Linked DNA regions of Aminobacter aminovorans. The protein of the gene in region 3 interacts with the protein of the main gene of each other region in a pairwise test. Links are inferred from orthologs where the notes say so. Each region holds a gene or a part of one and is shown on either strand. Other genes may lie near its edges.

Region 1 (4,831 bases), 2.8 Mb from region 3 along the record:
GGTGCGTCGGCAGGTCCGAAATGAAGCCGACGGTGTCGGACAGGATGATCGGCGTGCCATGCGGCAACCGGACCCGGCGCAAGGTCGGATCCAGCGTCGCAAACAGCATGTTCTCGGCCAGCACGCTGGCGCCGGTCAGCCGGTTGAACAGCGTCGACTTGCCGGCGTTGGTATAGCCGACAATGGCAACCACCGGGAACGGCACCTTGCGGCGCTTCGAACGGTGCAGGTCGCGGGTCCGGACGACGGTTTCCAGCTCGCGCTTGAGCTTGATGATCTTTTCCTGCAGCGCGCGCCGGTCGGATTCGATCTGCGTCTCGCCGGGGCCGCCGAGGAAGCCGGCACCGCCGCGCTGACGCTCGAGGTGGGTCCAGCTGCGAACCAGCCGGCCCTTCTGGTAGTTGAGATGGGCAAGCTCGACCTGCAGCGTGCCTTCCTTGGTACGGGCGCGCCGGCCGAAGATTTCGAGGATCAGCCCGGTGCGGTCGAGCACCTTGGCGTTCATCTCTTTTTCGAGGTTGCGCTGCTGCACCGGCGTCAGCGGATGGTCAACGATGACCAGTTCCGCCCCGCGCTCCTTCACGATCGTCGCGAACTCCTCGACCTTACCGCTGCCCAGCAATGTTGCCGGACGCGGATCGTTGAGCGTCACGATCGCGGTGTGAACGGGTTCGAGATCGATGGCGCGGGTCAGGCCGACCGCCTCGTCGTGGCGGGCCTCGGCCGAACGCTGCAAACGCGGACGCGCACTGTCGTCGTCACCCTTGGGCTGGCGCGTCAGCACCGGCACGATGACCACCGCGCGCGTGGGGGCCTTGTCGCCCCCTACCGATTCGGGTCCATTGCTGTCGCCGGCCTTGGCGCCGGCAGTCCTGTCGCGTGCCAATCAGCCGCCCTGGCTTTCCTCGCCATCGAACATCTGAACCGGCTGGCTCGGCATGATCGTGGAGATGGCATGCTTGTAGACGAGCTGCGAGTGCCCGTCACGGCGCAACAAAACACAGAAATTGTCGAAGGAGGTAACTACTCCGGTCAACTTCACGCCGTTAATCAGGAAAATGGTGAGTGGGTTTTTGCTCTTGCGAACTGAATTCAGGAAAAGGTCCTGAAGATTCTGCGATCGTTCCGCCATTGTTTTTTTCTTTCGCCGATCCCTGTCTGCTGCCAATGCGCCAAATTACCGGGCCCATGTCAAGCCAGCAAACACCCCCTTGCCACAACGCGTAGCAAGCTGAACGAGATGAATTTAACCATTTACGCCCAAGCGGTTATCAGGCTTGGATTTTTTCCGCAACGTCAAAAAATGCATCACGGAGTGAAAGCGCGACCGATCCGGGATGCCCGTTGGCGACCGGCTGGCCGTCAATGGCGACGATCGGCATGATCACGGTCGTTGCCGCGGTCATGAACGCCTCGCGCGCCGACTTGGCTTCCTCGACGGTAAACCCGCGCTCCTCGACCTTCAGGTCAAGCTTCTTGGCGACATCCATCAGCGTCGTACGCGTGATACCGCGCAGGATGCCGCTGTCTGCCGGACGGGTGACGAGGTGGCCGTCCTTGGTGACGATCCAGGCGTTTGTCGCAGCCCCTTCCTTCACGGTCCCATCCGGGTCGACGAACCACGCCTCCTGCGCGCCGGCCTCCTTGGCCTGCTGACGCGCCAGCACGTTGGGCAGCAGACCAACCGACTTGATGTCGACGCGCTCCCAGCGATTCTCCGGAACGGTAATCACCTTGATGCCTGCCGCCGCCCGCTTGGCCGACGCGACCGGGTCGGTGCGCTTGGCGGTCACGACGAGCGATGACAGGGTGGTTTCGCCTGGGAACACGTGGTCACGCGGCGCGACGCCGCGCGTCACCTGGAGATAGACCATGCCATTGCGAACACGATTGCGGGCAATGACCTCGCGCATGATGTGGACCAGCACGGCGCGATTGACAGGCCAGGCGATCCTGAGTTCGGAAAGCGAGCGGTCGAGGCGGTTGAGATGGCCGACGCTGTCGACGATGAAGCCGCGCGCCACCTCGCAGACCTCATAGACGCCGTCGGCGAACTGATAGCCCCTGTCTTCGATATGCACGCCTGCCTGGGCATGCGGGAGATAGCGGCCGTTGACGTAGGCTATGCGCGGCATGGTTTTCGTGTCCCCGAAAATTCAGACGGAGTTCTAGTCGATTTGCGCCGCGCGGCAACGCTCAAACGTCTGGTCCAGATCAGAAGAATTCGAGGCTGACGCGGAACATCTGCTCGACCTGCTTGACCGCCTTGTCGAGCGCGAAAATGACGACACGATCCTTGGGCTTGACCTTCACCGACCCGCTCGGCTTGACCACATGGCCATCCCTGTAGATGGCGCCGATACGCATGCCGTCGGGCAGATCCAGGTCGCGCAGCAGCGTGCCGACCAGCGGCGAGGTTTCGAGCGCCTCGGCCTCGATGATCTCGGCGGCACCGCGCTGGATCGAGTGCACCTGGCGGATGCGGCCGCGCCTGACATGCTGGAGCACGCGCGAGATCGTGACGGCACTCGGATTGACGTGCGCGTCGATGCCGAGCGGCTTGGTCAGGTCGTGATAGGCCGGGTTGTTGATCAGAGCGAGATTGCCCTTGCAGCCCAGCCGCTTGGCCATGACGGAGGAAAGGATGTTGACCTGGTCGTTGTTGGTCAGCGCCACCATCAGGTCGGCGTCCTGAATGTCGGCTTCCATCAGAAGCTTCTGGTCGAGCGCGCTGCCGTTGAGCACCACGGTACGACGCAACTCGTCGGCGACCTTGATCGCGCGCTCCCGGTGCGCCTCGATGATCTTGATCTTGGTGCGGCTCTGGCGCTGTTCGAGCGTGCGGGCCACAAACAGGCCGATATTGCCGCCGCCGGCAATGACGATGCGGGTCGCTTCCTGCTCATCGTGGCCGAACAGGCCGAGCGTGCGCCGGACCTGTTCCTTGGTGGTCACGACATAGGCAAGATCGCCCGCCACAAGCTGGTCGGCCGAATGCGGGATGAACAGGCGGCCATTGCGCGTCACGCCGACGACTGTCGACGGCAGGTCGGGGAAAAGCTCGCTGAGCTGCGCCAGCGGCGTGTTGATGACAGGGCAATCCTCCAGGCACTCGATCGCCACCATGATGATGTGGTTTTCGGCGAAGCGGACGACATCGACGGCACCGGGCAGCGTGATGCGGCGCAGCACCATTTCGCCCACTTCCAGCTCAGGCGAGATGATCACGTCGATCGGCAGATGGTCGCGCGAGAACAGGTCCTGGTAGTGCGGCTGCAAATAGGCCTGCGAGCGGATGCGGGCGACCTTCATCGGCACGTTGAACAAAGCGTGCGCCACTTCGCAGGCGACGATGTTGACCTCGTCGAACAAGGTCACCGCGATGATCATGTCGGCGTTCTGGGCGCCGGCGGCCTCCAGCACCTCTGGATGCGAGCCGTGGCCGACGAAACCACGCACGTCGAGCTGGTCGCGCACCGCATGGATCAGTTCGGGCGCGGTGTCGATGATCGAGACGTCGTTCTTTTCCGCCGCCAGCCTTTCCGCGATGCCGTAACCGACCTGTCCCGCCCCGCAGATGATTACGCGCATGTCATCGATCGATCCTGGCCGTTCGCCATCTCAGCTGAAACCGCATCGAGCACCATGCTAGACGCCGAGCGACTTGAGCTTGCGGTGAAGTGCCGAGCGCTCCATGCCGATGAACTCGGCAGTCTTGGAGATGTTGCCACCGAAGCGATTGATCTGGGCGATGAGATACTCCTTCTCGAACATCTCCCGCGCCTCGCGAAGCGGCAGCGCCATGATGTGCTGGTCCGACTGGTTCGGCGCACGCGGCATGACGTCGCCGATTTCGGACGGCAGCAGGTCGGCGGTAATCGGCGCCTCGGGATTGTCGCTGCGGGCGAGGATCAGCAACCGCTCGACATTGTTGCGCAGCTGCCGGACGTTGCCAGGCCAGTTGTGAGCCTGGAGCACGGCGAGCGCGTCGTCACCGATGCGGCGCGGCTTGATGCCCGCCTGCTTGGCCATCTGTTTCATGAAGTTGTCGACAAGGTAGGGAATGTCCTCGCGACGCTCGGCAAGCCCCGGCACCATGACAGGCACGACGGCAAGGCGGTGATAGAGATCCTCGCGGAAGCGCCCCTCGGCGATCATCGCCTCGAGGTTCTGCGCCGTTGACGAGATGATGCGGACATCGACCTTGACCCGCTTGGTGCCGCCGACGCGCTCGAACTGCTGTTCGACGAGCACGCGCAGGATCTTGTTCTGCGTTTCGCGCGGCATGTCGGCGATTTCGTCGAGGTACAATATGCCCTGATGCGCCTCTTCAAGTGCGCCGACCTTGCGTTCGCCACCATTCGATTCGGTGCCGAACAGCTCGATCTCCATGCGCTCCGGCGTGATCGTCGCGGCGTTGAGTGCGACGAACGGACCGTTCTTCCGCGACGACAGGGCATGGATGGCGCGCGCGGCCATTTCCTTGCCGGAACCCGACGGGCCGATGATCATGACGCGGCTGTTGGTCGGCGCGACACGATCGATGGTCTGGCGCAGCTGGCTCATCGCAGACGACATGCCGATCAGATCGTGCGTTTCGCCGCTGCGCATCTTGAGGTCGGAGACCTCGCGCTTCAGCTTCGAGGTTTCGAGCGCGCGCTCGGCGATCAGGATCAGCCGGTCGGCCTTGAACGGCTTCTCGATGAAATCATAGGCGCCGCGGCGGATCGCCGAAACGGCTGTTTCAATGTTGCCATGGCCGGAGATCATCACCACCGGCAGGTTGGGATGCAGCGTCTTGATCGCGTCGAGCAAGGCCAGACCGTCCAGC
Region 2 (5,368 bases), 120 kb from region 3 along the record:
GAGATCGTCGAGATCGGCAAGCAGCTGCTGATGACCCGTGGCGCTCTCACCACTTTCTCGATTGCCAACGATATCGCCAAATATTTCGCCATCATTCCGGCGATGTTCCTGGCCTTCTATCCCCAACTCGGCGCGCTCAACATCATGGGCTTGTCGACACCGCAGAGCGCCATCCTTTCGGCGATCATCTTCAATGCGCTGATCATCGTGGCGCTGATCCCGCTGTCGCTGAAAGGCGTCAAATACCGGCCGATCGGCGCCGGCGCGCTGCTCCGCCGCAACCTGCTCGTCTATGGCCTCGGCGGCATCATCGTGCCCTTCATCGGCATCAAGGCCATCGACATGGCGATCAACGCCATCGGCCTCGTGTAAAGGACATCCGTCATGTTGAAGCAACTCAGACCCGCGCTGGTCATGATCGTCGCGCTCACCGTCATCACCGGTCTTGCCTATCCCTTGGGCATGACCGGCGTAGCCCAAGTCCTGTTCCCGCACCAGGCCAATGGCAGCCTGATCGAGAAGGACGGCAAGGTCATCGGCTCCGAGCTGATCGGCCAGGTCTTCTCCGGCGAGCGTTACTTCCACGGCCGTCCGTCGGCCGCCGGCGATGGCTATAATGCCGCTTCTTCCTCGGGTTCCAACCTCGGCCCGACCAGTGCCAAGCTGATCGACCGCATCAAGGCCGAGGCGGACGCGCTCAAGCAGGCCTATCCCGGCGCGCCGGTTCCGATGGAACTGGTCACCACTTCGGGCAGCGGCCTCGACCCGCATATCTCGCCTGACACGGCCTATTTCCAAGTGGCGCGTGTCGCCAAGGCCCGCGGTGTCGATGAGGCCGCCATTCGCGAGCTCGTCGACGGCCATGTCGAGGCGCGTGAGCTCGGCTTCATGGGTGAACCGGTGGTGAACGTGCTCAAGCTCAATTTGGCCCTCGACGCAGCGGTTGCGCCCTGACATGGTCGCGCCGGAGTTCTACAGGAACTACGGCGCGCCAGACTGTAAAAAGAACAGATGCCAGACGATATCAGGGACAAGGAAGGCAGGCCTTCGCCGGACGCGCTGCTTGAGACAGCCGAGCGTGAAGGACGCGGCCGTCTGAAGATCTTCCTCGGTGCTGCCCCCGGCGTCGGCAAGACTTACGAGATGCTGATGTCGGGCCGTGCCCGGCTTGCCGACGGCACCGACGTCGTCATAGGCGTCGTCGAGACCCATGGCCGGCGCGAAACCCAGGCGCTGGTCGAAGGCTTCGAGGTCGTGCCGCGCAAGGCGGTCGACTACAAGGGCCGTACGCTTGATGAGATGGATCTCGACGCCATCATCGCGCGCCGGCCAGCCCTCGCATTGGTCGATGAACTCGCCCACAGCAACGCGCCCGGCAGCCGCCACCCCAAGCGCTACCTCGACGTCCAGGAGCTGTTGACCCAGGGCATCGACGTCTACACCACGCTCAATATCCAGCATGTCGAGAGCCTCAACGACATCGTCGCCCAGATCACGCGCGTTACCGTGCGCGAGACGGTCCCCGACTCGATCATCGATCGCGCCGACGACGTCGAGATCATCGACCTCACGCCCGACGACCTGATCAAGCGCCTGCATGAGGGCAAGGTCTATGTGCCGACAACGGCGCGCCGCGCCATCGAGAACTATTTCTCGCCCGGCAACCTGACCGCGCTGCGCGAACTGGCGCTGCGCCGCACTGCCCAGCGCGTCGACGAGCAACTGCTCACCCACATGCAGGCACATGCCATCGAAGGGCCGTGGGCCGCCGGCGACCGCGTGCTTGTCGCCGTCGACGAGCATCCGCGTGGTGCCTCGCTGGTTCGTTACGCCCGCCGCCAGGCCGATCGCCTGCGTTGCCCATGGGCGGCACTTCATGTCGAGACATCGCGCTCGGCCAACCTGCCCGACGCCGACAAGGACCGGCTGGCCGCCACCATGCGGCTGGCCGAGCAGCTTGGCGGCGAGGCGATCACAATCCCCGGCCAGTCGGTCGCCGAAGACATCGTCCGCCATGCCGGTAGCCACAACTTTACCCACATCGTCGTCGGCAAGCCGGCCAAGTCGCGTTGGCGCGAATATTTGGGGGGCTCGGTCACCCACGACCTGATCCGTCTCGCCGGCAACATCAGCGTCCATGTCACCTCGGGCACCGACCAGGATGCGGCAGCCGCTTCGCAAGGCGTGAAGACGGCAACGCCGCGGCGGCGCTTCGACCCATGGCCCTATCTCACGGCGGGGCTGCATGTCGTCGGCGCGTTGGTCGTCGGCATGGCGCTGCAGCAGTTCCTCGACGTCCGCAACATCGCCCTGGTCTTCCTGATGGCAGTGCTGAGTTCGGCGGTCACGCTTGGCTTGTGGCCGGCGCTGTTTGCCTCGCTGATCAGTGCCGCCGCCTACAATTTCTTCTTCCTGCCGCCGCTCTACACGCTCGACATTTCCGACCCCGAAAGCGTCGTTGCGCTGCTGTTTTTCCTGATCGTCGCGGTCATCGCCTCCAACCTGACCGGCCGGGTCCAACGCCAGGCTGCCGCCGCCCGCGAGCGCGCCCGCCTGACCGAGGACCTCTATCTCTTCGCCAAGAAGCTCGCCGGCACCGGCACGCTCGATGACGTGCTCTGGGCCACCGCCTTCCAGATCGCCTCGATGCTCAAGGTCCGTGTCGTGCTGCTACTGCCCGAGGATGGCAGCATCGCCGTAAAGGCAGGCTATCCGCCCGACGACACGCTCGTCGACGCCGACATTGCTGCCGCCAAATGGGCCTGGGAGCACAACCGCGCCGCCGGCCGTGGCGCCGACACCTTGCCCGGCGCCAAGCGCCTCTATCTGCCGCTGCGCACCGGTCGCATGGCTGTTGGTGTCGTCGGTCTCGACAACGACCGTCAGGGTCCGCTTCTGACGCCCGAACAGCAGCGCCTGTTCGATGCGCTGGCCGACCAGGCGGCGGTGGCCATCGAGCGCATCCAGCTCGTCGCCGATGTCGACCGCGCCAAGCTTGCCGTCGAGGCCGACAGGCTACGTTCGGCGCTGCTGACCTCGATCTCTCACGATCTCAAGACGCCGCTCGCCAGCATCATGGGGGCGGCCGGTGCGCTGCGCGAGTTCGGCGTTTCGCTGCCCGAGGAGGGCAGGGCGGAACTCGTCTCGACGGTGCTCGACGAATCGGAACGCCTCAACCGCTTCATCGCCAATCTGCTCGACATGACCAAGATCGAGTCGGGCGCGATGGAGCCCAATTCGGCGCTGCATTATGTCGGCGACATCGTCGGCTCGGCCCTCCGCCGCGCGGCCAAGATCACCGCCCGGCACAAGACCGAACTGGACATGCCGGCCGACCTGCCGATGCTGAAGCTCGATCCTGTGCTGTTCGAACAGGTGCTGTTCAACCTGCTCGACAATGCCGCGAAATATGCGCCCGAAGACTCGGCGATCCGCATTCGCGGCTGGGCCGACGGTGCGTCGGTGGCGATCCAGGTCATGGATGAGGGCCCCGGTATTCCACAGGCCGATCTGGAACGGATCTTCGATACGTTCTATCGCGTCCGCAAGGGCGATCATGTCCGCGCCGGCACCGGCCTCGGCCTGTCGATCTGCCGGGGCTTCGTCGAGGCGATGGGCGGCACCATCGTGGCCTCCAACCGGGCCGACCGCCCCGGCGCGGTCTTTACCATCACAATGCCGGTGACGGCCGAGCGGCCAAATCCTGGCGAACCAAATCTTGGTGGGCCAAACCTGGACGGACCAAACCTGGACGAAATTGCATGACCAACGCTGCGGTGAAGATCCTGATCGTCGATGACGAGCCGCCGATCCGCAAGTTGCTGCGGGTCGGGCTCTCCACCCAGGGTTATGCCATATCCGAGGCTCCGGCGGCCAAGCCGGCGATGGTCATGGTCAAGGCGGAGAAGCCTGATCTCATTCTGCTCGATCTCGGCCTGCCTGACATGGGCGGTCACGATTTGCTCGCAGTGTGGCGGCAGGAGGGGCTTCAGGTGCCTGTCATCATTCTGTCCAGCCGCACCGACGAAGCCGGTATCGTCAAGGCGCTCGAACTCGGCGCCGACGACTATGTGACAAAACCCTTCGGCATGAACGAGCTCGCCGCGCGCATCCGTACTGCCCTTCGCCATAGGCTGCAGCAGCAGGGCGAAAAGCCGGTGTTCCAGACCGGCGAGCTGTCGGTCGATCTGGTGAAGCGTATCGTCAGGCTTGGTGGCCTCGAAGTGAAGCTGTCACCCAAGGAATACGACATCCTGCGCGTGCTGGTGCAACACGCCGGCAAGGTGCTCACCCATCGCTTCCTGCTTGAGCATGTCTGGGGCGGTTCGGCCGACGTGCAGTATCTCCGGGTCTATGTCCGCCAGCTCAGGCAGAAAATCGAAAAGACCCCCGACGAGCCGCATTACATCACCACAGAGACCGGCGTCGGCTACAGGCTGCGCGAGCCTGACTGACTTGCCGGGCGGATGACGTCGCGGCGCACGAGCAGGCGGTCGATCGCAATCAGGGTGACGGCGATGATCAGGAAGGCCGCGGTCAGCACCACGATGCTGGCTGAGAGCTGCTTGAGGTTCAGTGCTTCCGGGTTGAGGAACCAGTAGGCGTACCAGCCGTCCGCCGCACCCCTGGCAAAGGCGTAACCGCAATAGGCCAGCGGCGGCACCGCCGCCCACAGCGCATCGCGCCATCTCAGGCCGCCGTGATCCCATGCCAGCCAGGTCAGGAAGAACAACACCGGCGTCGCATCATGCAGCGCATGGTCGGCGACGGCCTGCCAGCCGGTCGGCTGCCAGATCGCCCGCAGCAGCACGGAATAGACCAGCCCGCCGAACACGATCGCAGCCGCCGTCACCAGTCGCGAGCGGGGCCCGGCGAGTGCGGTGCCGGGGCTTAGCGCCATGGCGCTTGCTACCACGGCGGCCATCAGATTCATGATGATGGTGAAGAACCCAAAGAACCGCCACACCGCCTCGACGACAGACGCGCCGTCGGCCGTCATCCGTCCGACCAGCAGCATAAGCTGCAACCCAAGAGCTGACCAGGCGCTGATTGCGGTGATGAAGGCCAGGCTGCGGCGAAGGGGCAAAGCGGGCATTCCTGAGTGATTTCAGCCGCCAAGCTACATCAACAGGCCGTCAGCGCAATGCGTCCCCAGAAACGAAAATCGCCCCCTCCGCTGAGCGAAGGGGGCGAGGTTTCAAGCTTGGATCCCACGGGGATCACACGTCCAGATTGGCCACGCTGAGTGCGTTTTCCTGGATGAAGTCGCGGCGCGGTTCGACCTCGTCGCCCATCAGGCGGGCAAACAGCGCGTCGGCGTCGGTGGCGTCATTGACCTTGACTTGCAGCAGCGAGCGCACGTTCGGGT
Region 3 (4,858 bases):
AAGACATGTTTGGCGCCTGCCGCGAAGTATCTTGTTGCGGCAATTTTGGTCGCGATGTGCGTGGCTTTCGCTTTCCAACCCATCTTGCAGCTGGCTTGGAACTCAAGCCCAGTGGTGTCGATCGATTTCGTGGTCGGGACCGTCGAAGTCGTCGCAACGAGCACAGGCCGAGGCGTGCATGGAACCAGCTATCGTTACGGTGTGATGGTCGGAGACCGGCTGGTTTTTCTGCAGGATTGGCAAATCCGCAGGCGCGGTTCGACCGTGATGCTTCGGCGCATAAACTATGAGAATGGGAAGGCTGATTATCAGCTGAACTAACGCGGAACTAAAGGGAAGGCGTCTCCCCGCGTACGGGGAGACGGAAAACCTCAGAGCCGGCCGAGACGCTCGACCAGCAGGCCGAAGAAGCCGTCATGGTCGATGTCGCGCATGACGATGGCGTTCTTCGGGCGCTTGGTGACGCCCCACCAGTCGACAACCGTCATGCCCATCGTCAGCTCGGAAGCCGTCTCGACGGTCACGTTGCAGTGACGGCCCTGGAACAGTTCCGGCTTGAGAAGGTAAGCAATGACGCACGGATCGTGCAGCGGGCCGCCGTCGGTGCCGTACTTGCCTTCATCGTAGCGCTCGAAGAATTCCAGCATCTGGGCAGTCGCAAGGCCGACCTTGGTGCCGAGCTTGCGGAAGGCCTCGATGCGCTTGGTGGTGGTGAGCGCCTTGTGGGTGACGTCGAGCGGCATCATGACGATCGGCACGCCCGAGCGAAACACCACATCGGCCGCATGCGGATCGACATAGATGTTGAACTCGGCCGACGGCGTGACGTTGCCGCCTTCGAAGAAGCCGCCGCCCATCAGAACGATCTCCTTGATGCGCGGGGCGATCCTGGGCTCGCGGATGAGAGCGAGCGCGACGTTGGTCAGCGGACCGAGCGGGCACAGCGTGACGGTGCCGGCTTCCTCGCGCATCAGCGTCTCGACGAGGTAGTCGACAGCATGCTGCTCCTGGAGCTTCATCGTGGGTTCGGGCAGATCTGGGCCGTTCAGGCCGGTCTTGCCATGCACTTCCTCGGCGGTGACCAGTTCGCGCATCAGCGGCCGGATGGCGCCGGAATAGACCTTTATGTCGGGACGACCTGCCAGCTCGCAGATCTTGCGGGCATTATTTTCGGTCAGCTTCAGCGGCACGTTGCCGGCGACAGCGGTGATTCCCAGAATTTCGAGCTCGGAGCTCCCCAGCGCCAACAGAATGGCGACGGCATCGTCCTGACCGGGGTCAGTGTCGATGATTATCTTGCGCGGTACGGGCATTTTCTTTCCTTGTTGGGCAGTTTTCTGCAGTCTTGAAGTTGCCGACGGCGCGGACCATATCAACAACAGACGGGAAAATGCCATCCGGGTTTTTCCGCATTATGTCGCTCTCGGAGGACAAGCTGTAACATGAGCCGTATGACGCCCTTCTCGAGCCCGCTTCTCTTGGGCTTCGACACGATGGAAAAGACGCTCGAGCGCCTTGCCAAGTCGGGCGACAGCTACCCGCCCTACAATATCGAACGCATCAGGGATGCCGAGGAACGGGGCGAAAGGCTGCGGATCACACTTGCGGTGGCCGGTTTCGCCGAAAACGATCTCGAAGTCACCGTCGAGGAAAACCAGCTCATCGTGCGTGGCCGACAGAGCGACGACAAGGAGCGTGAGTTCCTGCATCGCGGCATCGCCTCACGGCAGTTTCAACGCTGCTTCGTTCTGGCCGACGGGATGCGGGTGATCGCGGCCGATCTGAAGAACGGTCTGCTGTCGGTCGATCTGGACCGGCCGGAAGCCGAAAGACTGGTACGGAAAATAAACATATCGGTAGCAGACTAAGCACTGCCGATGGCTCTCATGCGGGATGGCCGAGACGGCATCCTGGCTAGAAGGAGGCTACAATGCCCAATACTGCCCAGAGACATACGATGACCACGGGCGAACTCGCCCATCTCGGTGAAGGCTCCGTCGCCTATCTCAGGAAGGTATCCAGCGACGATCTGCGCGGCCGTTTCCCCGGCCTTACCGAAATCGATCCCGGCCTCGAGCTTTGGGCGCTGTTTGCCGCCACCGGCGAACCGATCCTGTTGTCCGATGCCCGTGACCGTGCGCTTGCGGGTGCGATGGAAAACGATCTGACAACCGTTGCCATCCACTGACCTTCGAGCGCCGCTCCGAGCCGGCGACAGGGTGGCGGAATGGACAAGGGCCGCAACATGCGGCCCTTCCCAAGCTTTTTTCCGCGAAATCGAAATCAGGCGGCGTGCGACGCCGGTGTTTCCGACAGCAATGCGTGGATCGCCGATGCATCTCGCGTGCCGCGAATCTTGGCCACCGTGTCGGCGTCGCGCAGCACACGTGCGATGCGCGACAGCGCCTTGAGATGATCGGCCCCGGCCCCTTCAGGGGCCAGGAGCAGGAAGACGAGATCGACCGGCTGGTCATCTAGTGCTTCGAAGTCGACGGGCGTTTCCAGGCGCGCAAAGACGCCGGTGATCCGCTTGACGCCTGCGAGCTTTCCATGCGGGATGGCGATGCCATTGCCGACACCCGTCGAGCCGAGACGCTCGCGCTGAAGGATGGTGTCGAACACCTCCCGCTCGGGGATACCGGAAATCGATGCGGCCCTTTCGGCGAGAAGTTGCAGAAGCTGCTTCTTCGAATTCGCCTTCAAGGCCGGCATGATTGCCGGAGCCTCGATCAGATCACTCAGATCCATGCTGAAATTCCCTTGCTGTGCTCACCGCCGCATTGCCCCAAAACCCCACATGCGGTGGCGGCTACTATCCCTGGGCGACCTTTGCGGTCGAGGGATCTATCCAGCCGATGTTGCCATCAGACCGGCGGTAGACGATGTTGAGGTGCTCATTGCCAGCATTGCGGAAGACCACAACAGGGCTATCCTTGGTGTCGAGTTCGATGACGGCTGATGCCACCGACATCGTCTTCAGAACCATCGTCGACTCGGCAACGATGGCGGGCGCGAAATCTTCCGGCACATCCTCGTCGTCGTCGACGAGTGCTGCGACCACCGAATAGGCGACATCGGTCAATTCACCGTTGCCGGCGCCCAGATTGTGCGACTTCAGCCGACGCTTGTAGCGCCTCAGGCGAGTCTCGAGCTTGTCGGCTGCCGCTTCGAACGCGGCAGTCGGTTCCTGTGCCTCACCGGTCGCTTGCAACGACATGCCCGAATCGAGCCGCACCACACAATCGGCGGTGTAGCGCGAGCCGGACTTCACGACGTTGACGTGCCCGGAGAAGCCGCGATCGAAATACTTGTCGATCGCTTCGCCGATACGTCCCTCAATGCGCGTACGAAACGCATCGCCGACGTCCATGTGTTTTCCTGATATGCGCAGGCTCATCTGAAAACTGACCTTTTCTGTTCAGACTTCAAACCAGTCCGAGTTTATACCCGTGGCAGATGCAAACAAGCGTTGGCTCGCTTGTCGCACCAATTTTAAGTCCGAACTTGTCGGCTGATCTTGGGCCACCCACCGGCAGCCTCTGGCTCGTGTCGCAAGCCATCCTGTGCCGCATCTTTCCTTGGTGGGCTTAGCCCTCTTCATGCGGGCGGGCTTCTAGACACTTCATTAAGGATTGTCAATCAAGCGCCAGAATGCCCGCAATTCTGCGCCTTTCGGCCTAGCTGGCGGCACCGGCCATGGCGCGTTTTTCGCGCCGACGCTGCACCGACGAGGCGATGTTCATGCCTTCACGGTATTTGGCGACAGTACGCCGGGCGATGTCGACGCCACTTTTCCTGAGGATATCCACAATGGCATCGTCGGACAGCACGTCGGAGGCCTGCTCTTCCTCGATCATCTGGCGAATGCGGTCGCGTACGGCCTCGGACGAATGCGCGTCGCCGCCCTCAGCAGAGGCGATCGAGGCGGTGAAGAAATAGCGCAGTTCGAACACGCCGCGCGTGGTCAGCATGTATTTGTTGGCGGTGACGCGGCTGACCGTCGATTCGTGCATGCCGATGGCATCAGCTACGGTGCGCAGGTTGAGCGGCCTGAGATGGCGTACGCCGTGAACCAGGAAGGCATCCTGCTGGCGCACGATCTCCGAGGCGACCTTGAGGATGGTCTTGGCGCGCTGGTCGAGGCTACGGGTCAGCCAGTTGGCGTTCTGCAGGCATTCGCTGAGGAAATTGCGCTCGGCCGGATCCCTGGTGCGGCCTGTGACCTGGGCGAAATAGACCTGGTCGACCAGCACGCGCGGCAGCGTATCGGGATTGAGTTCCACCGCCCAACTACCGTCGGCGGCCTGGCGCACCTCGACGTCGGGCACGATGGTGTCGGTAGAGCCGCCGGCAAAGGCCCCACCGGGCCTGGGATCGAGCGCGCGGATCTCGGCCAGCATGGCAAGCAGATCCTCCTCATCGACACCACAGATGCGCTTCAGGCTGTGGAAATCGCGTTTGGCTAGAAGGTCCAGATTGTCGATCAGTGCCGCCATCGCCGGATCGAGCCGGTCGCGGCGAATGAGCTGGACCCGCAGGCATTCGGCCAGATCGCGGGCAAACAGGCCGGCCGGGTCGAAACCCTGGCAGCCGCTGAGCACTCTCAGCACGAAGGCCTCATCGACGCCGAAGCGCGCTGCGATCTCGTCGGCCTCGCCACGGAAATAGCCCGCCTCGTCGAGCCAATCGGTCAATTCGGATGCAACCAGCCGCTCCGCAGGTTCGGTGAAGGCGAAGGATATCTGCTCGCCGACATGGTCACGGAGGGTGACGGCAGCTGCCGCCATGTCCTCCATGTCGAAACCTTCGGAGCCACCGCCCGAAGCGGAGCCGGAGGATGCCGACTTCCATTGCATGG

Evidence for each region.
Region 1: the proteins of ptsN (region 3) and trkA interact in binary tests that used the Escherichia coli proteins (3 or more experiments, as listed by UniProt). The link is inferred for Aminobacter aminovorans from one-to-one orthologs.
Region 2: the proteins of ptsN (region 3) and DY201_RS00535 interact in binary tests that used the Escherichia coli proteins (3 or more experiments, as listed by UniProt). The link is inferred for Aminobacter aminovorans from one-to-one orthologs.

The regions. Positions count from the first base shown.
Region 1 is NZ_UFSM01000001.1:3,058,479-3,063,309, reverse strand. Bases 1,404-4,213 are described here. They hold trkA (Trk system potassium transporter TrkA), read right to left. Parts: upstream 3,592-4,213; coding sequence 2,215-3,591; downstream 1,404-2,214. Other genes in these bases: ntrX (nitrogen assimilation response regulator NtrX), read right to left, coding at 3,649-4,213; DY201_RS15085 (D-amino-acid transaminase), read right to left, coding at 1,404-2,135. Outside these bases: GTPase HflX, read right to left, coding at 1-886; RNA chaperone Hfq, read right to left, coding at 887-1,132; more of DY201_RS15085, read right to left, coding at 1,272-1,403; more of ntrX, read right to left, coding at 4,214-4,831. UniProt on the Escherichia coli protein: Part of the constitutive potassium transport systems TrkG and TrkH. May regulate the transport activity of TrkG and TrkH systems. Binds to NAD(+) and NADH.
Region 2 is NZ_UFSM01000001.1:101,065-106,432, reverse strand. Bases 619-3,965 are described here. They hold DY201_RS00535 (sensor histidine kinase), read left to right. Parts: upstream 619-1,011; coding sequence 1,012-3,765; downstream 3,766-3,965. Other genes in these bases: DY201_RS00530 (response regulator transcription factor), read left to right, coding at 3,762-3,965; kdpC (potassium-transporting ATPase subunit KdpC), read left to right, coding at 619-954. Outside these bases: potassium-transporting ATPase subunit KdpB, read left to right, coding at 1-372; more of kdpC, read left to right, coding at 385-618; more of DY201_RS00530, read left to right, coding at 3,966-4,454; DY201_RS00525 (Pr6Pr family membrane protein), read right to left, coding at 4,430-5,086; gyrB (DNA topoisomerase (ATP-hydrolyzing) subunit B), read right to left, coding at 5,220-5,368. UniProt on the Escherichia coli protein: Member of the two-component regulatory system KdpD/KdpE involved in the regulation of the kdp operon. KdpD may function as a membrane-associated protein kinase that phosphorylates KdpE in response to environmental signals.
Region 3 is NZ_UFSM01000001.1:221,186-226,043, forward strand. Bases 1,017-3,853 are described here. They hold ptsN (PTS IIA-like nitrogen regulatory protein PtsN), read right to left. Parts: upstream 2,749-3,853; coding sequence 2,284-2,748; downstream 1,017-2,283. Other genes in these bases: DY201_RS01110 (nucleoside hydrolase), read right to left, coding at 1,017-1,313; DY201_RS01115 (Hsp20 family protein), read left to right, coding at 1,443-1,868; DY201_RS01120 (BQ00720 family protein), read left to right, coding at 1,931-2,188; hpf (ribosome hibernation-promoting factor, HPF/YfiA family), read right to left, coding at 2,813-3,397; rpoN (RNA polymerase factor sigma-54), read right to left, coding at 3,678-3,853. Also shown: DY201_RS01105 (hypothetical protein), read left to right, coding at 1-321; more of DY201_RS01110, read right to left, coding at 372-1,016; more of rpoN, read right to left, coding at 3,854-4,858. UniProt on the Escherichia coli protein: Seems to have a role in regulating nitrogen assimilation.